Regions from separate parts of the Priestia sp. 40 genome, predicted to be linked through region 2. Evidence: predicted binding sites of a transcription regulator. Region 2 holds the regulator's gene; each other region holds the start of a gene.

Region 1 (3,285 bases), on a different contig from region 2:
ATGCTACGCCGCGGCCAATAAGCGAAAGCAACAGAAGAACAAAAAGAACATATGACCCGCTTAATAGCGTTGCATACCAGTTTGGAAAAGCGGCAAACATAGCACCGATTGCTGAAATTAACCAAACTTCATTTGCATCCCAAAAAGGACCGATTGTATTAATAAAAGCTCGTCGCTCTAAGTCGTTTCGTCCTAAAAAACGAGACACCATTCCAATCCCAAAATCAAAACCTTCTAAAAAGATAAAACCAACAAACAGAATGGATACTAGTAAATACCAGAATTCATTAAGAGAAAACATTGTATCCCTCCTTTGTAAACGGATCAGTTGATGTTACTTTTGTATGTGCTTCGTGATCGTGATCTGGACCTTTTTTAATTTCTTTAACGAACAAGAACACCATAATCACAGCTAAAATTAAATAAAAGAACGAAAACGAGATAATAGAAAACAGTAATTCACCTGCTGTTACACCAGGAGACACGGCGTCTTCGGTTTTCATATAGCCAAATACAACCCAAGGCTGACGGCCAATCTCTGTCATAATCCAACCTGCTGAGCTTCCCAGGAACGGAAAGGCAATGGCAATCGTCATAATACGTAAAAATAGTTTGCTTTCTTGAAGTTTTTTACGAGAAAGCAAGTACGTACCCCAAATGCCTAGTGCACATAATACGCCACCTAGACCAGCCATAATGCGGAAACTCCAAAACGTTGTTCGAACGGGTGGAATATAATTTCCTTCTCCATATTTCGCCGTATACTGCTGCTGAAGCTCGTTCATTCCAGGAACGGAGCCTGAAAACTTCCCGTATGATAAGAAGCTTAATAAATAAGGTATTTTGATTTCACTCGTATTTTTCTTTTCATCAGGGTGAATATTTGCTGTTACTGTCCAAGCACCTGGACTTCCGCTGTTTTCCCATAACCCTTCACTTGCGGCCATTTTCATCGGCTGTGTTTTAACTAAGTATCCAGCCTGTTCATGCCCAGATAGCGCAATTCCTACACCTGAAACTAACCCTACAAGGATAGCAACTTGAAATGATTTTTTGGCAAAAGCCACATGTTTTTTCTTCAAGAGCATAACAGCACTGACACCCGTAATAAAAAAGGCGCCTGTTGCAAACGAACCTAAAATTGTATGAGGGAATTCAACCCACAGCTGACCGTTTGTTAACAATTTAAAGAAGTCAGTCATTTCTAAACGGCCATTATTTAGCTCCATTCCGACCGGATGCTGCATAAAAGAATTAGCCGTTAAAATAAAGAACGCTGAGAAGATAGTACCTAGACTAACAAGCCAAATACATAGACAGTGCAGCCATTTAGGCAAACGATCCCACCCGAAAATCCACAGCCCGAGGAACGTGGACTCCATAAAAAACGCTAGCAGTGCTTCAATAGCAAGCGGCGCACCGAATACATCTCCTACAAACCTTGAGTACTCTGACCAGTTCATGCCAAACTGAAATTCTTGTAAAATACCTGTTACGACTCCGACAGCAAAGTTAATCAGGAATAAGTGCCCCCAAAACTTTGCCATCTTTTTATACTGTTCATCTTTTTTTACTACGTACATCGTTTCCATGATCGCTACTAAAAAGACAAGGCCGATAGACAGCGGTACAAAGATAAAATGAAACAGCGTCGTTGATGCAAATTGAATACGTGATAGTATGACTGTATCCATCTTCTTTCTCCTTTCATATATAAGAACATTCATCATTTCCATAGATACTTTGCTCATTTCTGAGCATCTTTTACTTATATTGTGAAACATTGAGCATAACAATTCGAGAAATATGCTCAACATTTCACAAACATATGTAATGTCTCTCTTTCTATTTACATAGTATAGTCTATTTTTTTAGCTGTGCACGTACATTTTTTGAACGTTTTTAGACTAAAACGTGACTTTCTTGTGACGAAAAAGGGAAGGAACTCTTTATTTTTTCATAAAAAAAGCACGCTCTGATTTGAGCTTGCTTCTCTACGGTCGATATTTTGCTTTCGCATTTAATTTAGATTGACGAATGATTTGGTTAATGACTTCAGAAAATACAATACCAATGGCAATTGAACCCGAAATCATAAAGGCTTTTGCTGCAAGACTAATCGCTTCATTATAATTATTTTCTACAAAGTTACGCATGGCATCGTATGCTGTTCCCCCTGGAACGAGCGGAATAATACCTGCTACGGTGAAAATAATGATCGGCGTACGATAAATTTTTGCGTAAATTTGACTAATAATAGCAATAAAGAAGGCCGATGCTACAGTGCTTGGAATTTCATCTACACCATAGAACGTTAGCAAATAGTAAATGAGCCAGCCAATCATTCCGACAAAGCCACTTTTTAATAATGATTCACGTGGAACATTAAAAATGATCCCAAACGCTGCTGAAGCAATAAAACTTGTAATTATCTGCTCTACGATATGCATATGATGCCTCCCTTCTATAGAAGCGTAAATACAATGGCAATACCTGCACCAATAGCGAATGCCGTCAGAAACGCTTCTGCTCCTTTTGATAATCCAGACAGTAAATGTCCCGCCATTAAATCTCGCACTGCATTGGTAATGGATAAGCCAGGAACGAGAGGCATAACGGATCCAATAATAATTTTATCAATTTGCGTGCCCAGTCCTGAAGCGACTAAAAGAGCTGATAAAAGTCCAATAACTAACGAAGCGGTAAACTCAGCAAAAAAGCGAATCGGAATAAGACGGTGGAAATACACCACGGTTAAAAATCCGAGACCTCCTGAAAACATCGCTGGAATAAAGTCCGTCCATAAACCTTGAAACATGATTAAAAAGCATCCGCTAGAAATGGATGCAGCTGCAAGTTGAACCCATAGTGGAAAAGCTACGTTCGTTGCTTCAATTTCTTGTAGCATTTCATACGCTTCCTCCAAGGAGATGTTTCCTTGACTGATGGTTCTTGAGACGCTATTTACCATAGTTACTTTTTTTAAATCTGTCGTTCGTTCGGAAATACGAATTAGCTTCGTTTTCGTCGGTTCTTTCGTTTCAAGTGAAAACATGATCCCTGTTGGCGTCACATAGCTGTGGGATTTTTTTATACCGTAAGACGCTGCAATCCGCATCATTGTGTCTTCTACTCGATACGTTTCTGCTCCGCTTTCTAACATAATTTTACCTGCTAGTAAGCTAACGTCCATAATTTCATATTTATCTAATTTTTGCTGTGTCATCAAATCGCTCCAAACATATTAAAGCTTGGTTTTTTCCCCTACAGCATACAGTGTATAAG
Region 2 (3,285 bases):
CTTTGCGATACGAAATGCGGGAAATAATGATGCTGATTTCATACAGTATTAAGAGCGGCACTGTCACCATCATGTGCGAGAGCAATTCCGGTGGTGTAATAAGTGCGGCAATAACTAGCAGTACGAAATAGGCATACTTTCGAATTTGAGATAAAAACATAGGCGTTATAATTCCTAATCGCGTCAAAAACATGACGACGACAGGAAGCTGAAACAACAGGCCAAAAGGCAGTGTGAGCTGCATTAAAAAAGAAAAGTATTCATTGATGCCAATCACTTGGTTTACATTCAGCTCATCGGAAACGCGCGTCATAAAATCAACGACAAATGGAAACAACACAAAATAAGAAAAAGAGACACCGCCGATAAAGAGAAAAATGGAAACAGGAATATATCCAAGCGTTACCTTACGCTCTTTTTCATATAAACCAGGACTAATAAATGCCCAAAGTTGATACAGTGCAACAGGAGCTGCAAGTACACAGCCGATAATAACAGCAAACTGCATATAAATCTTAACTGGGTCTGTTAGCCTAAATGCATTCATCGTTAAATTTTTTGCCTCATCAGCATGCTGTAAATAGACAATAACCTTATCCGCTATAAAAAAGCCGGCAACTGTGGCAATGACAAAGAAAAATAAAACAATTAAAATGCGTTTTCGCAGTTCTCCTATATGATCATATATTGACATTTCTTGTTCGGTCATACTATGATCACCCTTTTACTCTTTGTCATCTACTTGACGCTGTTTATCTTTTTCACGATCATCTGATGCCCCGCTAGCGGCATGCTTAAACTCTCTAAGCGTTTGCCCGACTGATCTTCCTAGCTCCGGTAACCGTTTCGGTCCAAAAATAAGCAGTGCTACAATCGCAATAATAATCCAACTGCCTGCTCCAATCCCCATATTCCCACTCTCCTTATTAATTTAGACTTAAGGAAATCGTAACACAGTCCACCTTATTCAACAGGATAATTTTTCAAAAAATAGACAAGCGACTGTAACTCTACAGCAAGATCAATATGATGCAGTCGAATCTCATCGGGTACGTTTAAGCGTGCAGGAGTGAAGTTTAGAATCCCTTTAATTCCGCAATTCACTAAACGATCGGTAATTTGCTGAGCAACAGTGGCAGGAACGGTTAAAATCGCTACTGAGATGTCATCACTCATATAATCTTCCAATTGGTCAAGGTGATAAACCGGCACGTCGCCCACTTTTGTACCGACTTTATCTTCTATCACATCAAAAGCGCACTCAATTTTGGTGTTATTATTTTTAATAAAATTATAATTTAAAAAGGCCGTTCCTAGATTCCCTACGCCAATCAGTGCTACTTTCGTTACTTCATCTTGGTCTAACGTTTTACGGAAAAATGTAAGTAAATAATTCACATTGTAGCCGTATCCCTTTTTTCCTAATGCTCCAAAGTAAGAAAAGTCCCGACGAATAGTAGCAGAATCCACTTTCACTGCCTCGCTTAACTCCGCTGACGACACACGCTGTTTACCAGAAGCATGCAAGTTTTTCAAAAAACGATAATAAAGCGGCAATCGTTTAGCCGTTGCTTGTGGTATTTTTAATTGTTCAGTGTTCACGTTGTACCCCCTCAGTTCATGTATGTCATTACTAACATTTTCAAGTCATATTGCATTACCTTTCACAAAGCATCAACCGCTTTGAGGTAGCGCTTCCAATTCTCTCTCTTTTCTCTTGTTTTATATATACTCCGCTTCACACCCCGACGGCTTTTGTCTATCCAGCACTACTTAAAGTCGGTAGCTAGAACGAAGTAATTAGCCCTTCAAAGGATTCGTTTGTTAGTCATGACGGGTTTTCTACATCCATCATATATAAGTTCAGAGATGCACTTATCTCTTATTTTAACATAGTATCCTGTATAAAATGTGCAGGTAAAATCATTTTATTTCATGAATCAAAACATTCGCTTCATCATTTGTCCTTGTCCCTCTACAAATTACAAACGCTTGTAGGAAGAACTTGTAGTTGAAAATATGTTAAAATACACTATGGATATACTACTAGAGGTGAAAAAATGATTATTCTACAATTGAACGGTATTACAAAATACTATGGGGCAGAACCCATTTTATCGAATATAAAGTTAGAAGTACAATCAAAAGACCGCATTGCCCTAGTGGGACGAAACGGTGCTGGTAAATCAACTTTATTAAAAATTATTGCTGAGCAGCTTTCTTATGACAGCGGAGAGATTATCAAACCTAAAGGTGTTTCCATTGATTATATGGGACAAGATACAGTTCTTGAGTCAACACTCTCCATATGGGAAGAAATGATGACTGTCTTTGCTCCGTTAAAGAAGATGGAAAAAGAATTACGTACGCTTGAAACGAAGATGGGCGATCCAGATATTTTTAATGATTCAGTTCAATACGAAAAACTAACCAAAGAGTACGATCAGCTTCAAGTAACGTTCAAAGATTTAGGCGGCTATCAATATGAAGCGGATACACGATCTATTCTTCACGGTTTCCGTTTTTCAAACTTTGACTATAGCACCCCTATTTCCTCCTTGAGCGGTGGGCAAAAAACGCGCCTGGCTCTTGCAAAACTGCTTTTAACAAAGCCAGACTTGCTTATTCTCGATGAGCCTACCAACCACTTAGATATTGAAACTTTAGCATGGCTTGAACAGTTTCTGCAAGGGTATGAAGGAGCTATTTTAATTGTTTCACACGATCGTTACTTCCTTGATAAAGTCGTAAATCAAGTGTATGAAGTCACACAAAAAACAACGGTGAAGTACACGGGTAACTACTCTAAATACCTTGTACAAAAAGCAGAGCGCTATGAAAAAGAGTTGCGTCAGTACGAAAAGCAGCAAGATGAAGTCGCAAAACTGAATGATTTTATTCAGCGAAACATCGCCCGCGCATCGACTACAAAACGTGCGCAAAGCAGACGTAAACAGCTCGATCGAATGGAGTTAATAAACCGACCTAATGAAGGTGAAAAATCAGCTAGTTTTTCGTTTGAAATTGAGCGTCAAAGCGGAAATGAAGTCTTAAATCTCGAAAACGTGTCTATCGGATATGATGAAAACAAATATGTCGTGCAAGAGGCAAACCTTCGAATTAAAAAAGGTGAAAGCCTTGCGTTGGTTGGCCCTAATGGAGTTGGGAAATCAACTTTATTAAAAGGTATTGTGGATAAGCTAAGCTTCAAGACTGGAACCATTTCTTTTGGCTCAAACGTAATGGTTGGTTATTACGACCAAGAGCAAGCCAATTTAACGTCTA
Region 3 (3,285 bases), on a different contig from region 2:
CTCTTACCACTAAATAAGTCTAAAACTTCCTTATCTTCTACGGTTTTATCTAGGTTTTTCACAAAAACATTCCTTTCTCCATATAGTTGTAGCCGGATATAGCTTTTTTACGAGTATACTATTAGTACATTTTTATACACATAGTATAAAAGTGTACTAATAGTATATAATTATTTTTATTTATTTATCAAGGAAAAAGGATAAAGTTCACGTAGGAAAAGGCAGATAAGTTATACTAAATAAAAAGTAAATTAGAAACAGAGGAGTAGCAGCAATGAATCAAAAACAGCTCGATATTTTAGGGCACACACACCAGCTTTTTATGGAAAAAGGATACGTAGACACTTCGGTACAAGATATATTAGAAAGAAGCGGTATTTCAAAAGGAACATTTTATAAATATTTTTCATCTAAAAGCGAACTGCTTCTCTCATTACTTTCGTCTTTGCAAGAATCACTTATTCTACAAAGAGAAAAAGTAGCCATTAAATATAAAGGAGATAATCAGAAGGTATTTGAAGAACAGATAATTTTTATGCTGAACTTTGCAGAGCAAAACAAAATTCCTGAAATGATTGAAAGTACACTCGTTTTAAATGAAGTTAAAACATTTCAATATGTAGAGGAATTAAAAGCTGCAACATTCAACTGGATATATGAACGTTTTCAGCAGATTTTCCCGTCTAAGACTTCTCCTTATTTATTCGATGGAGCTGTGCTGCTAGAAGGAATGCTTAACAATATGTTTAAAATGAACAAAGCGCTGAACTATCCATTGCCTATTGAACAAATTGTCCGTTATTGTATGAAGCGTATAGAGGAAATCGTAATCGAAGTAGCAGAACAAAAAGAACAGTTATTTAATCCTTCCGTTTACTCTGCGGTATTTAATGAAAAAACAGAAAGTCATTTTTCGACTGAGCTTACGCGCGTAACCGCGAAGTTAAAACGGGTGATTGAAAATAAAATAACAAACGAAGAGGAACAAAAGAAGAGTCTGGAATTTGTTACGTTTATATCTGATGAATTACTGCAAAATGATACGGAGCCTCGCACATTTATCATTCAGAGCTCTCTTTTATCGCTAGAGAAAATCAATACTCTCGCACAGACCAAAGAGTTAGAGGAATATAAGGAAGTCGTAACTCTCTTAACAAAAAATGATTGATTGGATATTTCAGCAGATCAAGTAAACAAACTCATAAGGATTTGAAGCTCGCCACTTCTACTATTACTTATAAAAAGCTCTTCCAGTTAATAATAACTGGAAGAGCTTTTTGCTTTTATAAGAATCTACCCGCCAGGAGCAAGGCATTTCACACCACATTTAACCAAATATGTGACGAAATTATGGTAAAGCCATTTAAAATAGATAAAAATCGCTTCAAGTGTGATAAATATCACACCTTTTAAACATACAACATGATAATTTTTTAGAAGTAAGCAATATGTCATGACAAACTTCAATATGTTAGGAGGTTTTTAGCTCTTTGATCCGTTGGGATGCATCTCTAATATGAACGTTTATATACCATTATTATGTACAGAGATTTAAAGGAAGGGAGCCTGAGCTTAGGTGAGAAAGCAAAAATCAATGCATATTGGCAAGTTAATCATTCTCTTCGTATTCATTACAATTTTTCTAGCAGGTTGTGATAGTCGTTATTTGATTTTAAATCCGCAGGGGGCGGTGGCTCAAAAAGAATACCAGTTAATTATTTTTTCCATAATTTTATGCACAATTGTTGTTATTCCTGTTTTAGGTCTGCTTGTGTATATCGTTTTACGCTACCGTGATAAGCCTGGAAACAAGGCTCCGTATCGACCAGACTGGGACGATAGCAAGCGTCTTGAATTTATTTGGTGGGGCATCCCCATTATTATTATCGGCATTTTAGGTTTCGCTACGGCCAAGACAACTTATGAATTAGTAGATCCGCCGAAAAAAGATGTAAAGCCGCTAACAATTGAAGTAACATCCCTTGACTGGAAATGGCTATTTCAATATCCGGATCAAGATATTGCGACAGTCAACTATGTAGAAATTCCAAAGAATGTGCCTGTTCAATTCGTGCTAACGTCAGATGCACCTATGAATTCTTTTTGGGTACCCCAGCTGGGAGGACAATTATATACCATGCCGGGAATGGCCATGGGGCTTTGGCTGCAAGCTGATCACAAGGGAGAATATTTTGGTTCAGGGGCTAATTTTACGGGTGAAGGGTTCGCCCATATGAACTTTAAAGTTAAGTCTACATCGACAAAAGAATTTAATCAGTGGGTAAAACAAGTAAAAGAAACAGCACCGGCTTTGACAAAAGCTGATTATAACAGTCTTGCCAAACAAGGTCTTTCTTTGGAGAAATCGTATTCTACCATTCCTAAAGGTTTGTTCCAAGAAATTGTCATTAAAAATGGTGGTCAATATTATAGTCAGCATCACCATATGAAAAATGAAGATATGAAGACCATGAATGTGGCTTCTGATGAACAAGCACATACACAGCACGAGCACCAGGAAGGAGGAAACTAAGTTGTTAGACAAATTAAAAGATTTTTCATCTCATTTTTTTGTGACAGGGGAGCCGATGATTTACGGAGCAGATGTCGCCATTTTGTTAACGCTAGCCGGTATTATTTTTGTTCTTACGTATCTTAAAAAGTGGAAGTGGCTATGGCGTGAGTGGCTCACAACGGTGGATCATAAAAAAATTGGAATCATGTATATGCTTTCTTCATTGTTAATGCTGTTTCGAGGCGGAGTAGATGCATTATTAATGCGTATGCAGCTAGCATTTCCCCAGTGGCATTTTCTAGATTCTAATCATTACAATGAAATTTTCACTACGCACGGAACCATTATGATTCTATTTATGGCAATGCCGCTTATGTTTGCTTTCTTTAATATCGTTGTGCCGCTTCAAATTGGAGCAAGAGATGTCGCCTATCCTTTTTTAAACGCGGTAAGCTTTTGGCTATTTTTCTTTGGCGCCATGCTTTTCAATTTGTCGTTTGTAATCGGAGGCTCGCCAGATGCAGGGTGGCTAAGTTATCCGCCGCTTTCTGGCATGCAGTTCAGTCCTGGACCAGGTCAAGATTTTTATATTTGGGGCATTCAAATATCAGGTATTGGCAGCTTGGCTTCTGGAATTAATTTCATTATGACCATTTTAAAAATGCGTGCGCCCGGTATGAAACTTATGCATATGCCGCTATTTACATGGTCTGTTCTAGCAAGCTGTATTATTATCATTTTCGCGTTTCCTGTATTAACCGTAACGCTTG

What was found. The regulator Rex, encoded in region 2, represses fermentation and respiration genes when NADH is low (regulators of the CRP and FNR family bind a similar motif). The targets are predictions, from matches to a motif close to TTGTGAAATATTTCACAA.
Region 1: ACO1DI_RS10850 (cytochrome ubiquinol oxidase subunit I) is a predicted target of Rex. The motif match lies at 1,807-1,824, and genes of this name have one in related genera.
Region 3: ACO1DI_RS14785 (ubiquinol oxidase subunit II) is a predicted target of Rex. The motif match lies at 1,389-1,406, and genes of this name have one in related genera.

Annotation. Positions count from the first base shown of each region.
Region 1 is NZ_JBMPZA010000005.1:1,880,764-1,884,048, forward strand. It holds gene cydB (cytochrome d ubiquinol oxidase subunit II) at 1-301, opposite strand, end outside; gene ACO1DI_RS10850 (cytochrome ubiquinol oxidase subunit I) at 288-1,694, opposite strand; gene ACO1DI_RS10855 (threonine/serine exporter family protein) at 1,995-2,450, opposite strand; gene ACO1DI_RS10860 (threonine/serine exporter family protein) at 2,465-3,226, opposite strand.
Region 2 is NZ_JBMPZA010000023.1:12,562-15,846, forward strand. It holds gene tatC (twin-arginine translocase subunit TatC) at 1-709, opposite strand, end outside; gene tatA (twin-arginine translocase TatA/TatE family subunit) at 725-910, opposite strand; gene ACO1DI_RS23360 (redox-sensing transcriptional repressor Rex) at 964-1,602, opposite strand; gene ACO1DI_RS23365 (ABC-F family ATP-binding cassette domain-containing protein) at 2,061-3,285, shown strand, end outside.
Region 3 is NZ_JBMPZA010000014.1:145,321-148,605, forward strand. It holds gene ACO1DI_RS14775 (cytochrome P450 family protein) at 1-62, opposite strand, end outside; gene ACO1DI_RS14780 (TetR/AcrR family transcriptional regulator) at 275-1,168, shown strand; gene ACO1DI_RS14785 (ubiquinol oxidase subunit II) at 1,595-2,533, shown strand; gene qoxB (cytochrome aa3 quinol oxidase subunit I) at 2,535-3,285, shown strand, end outside.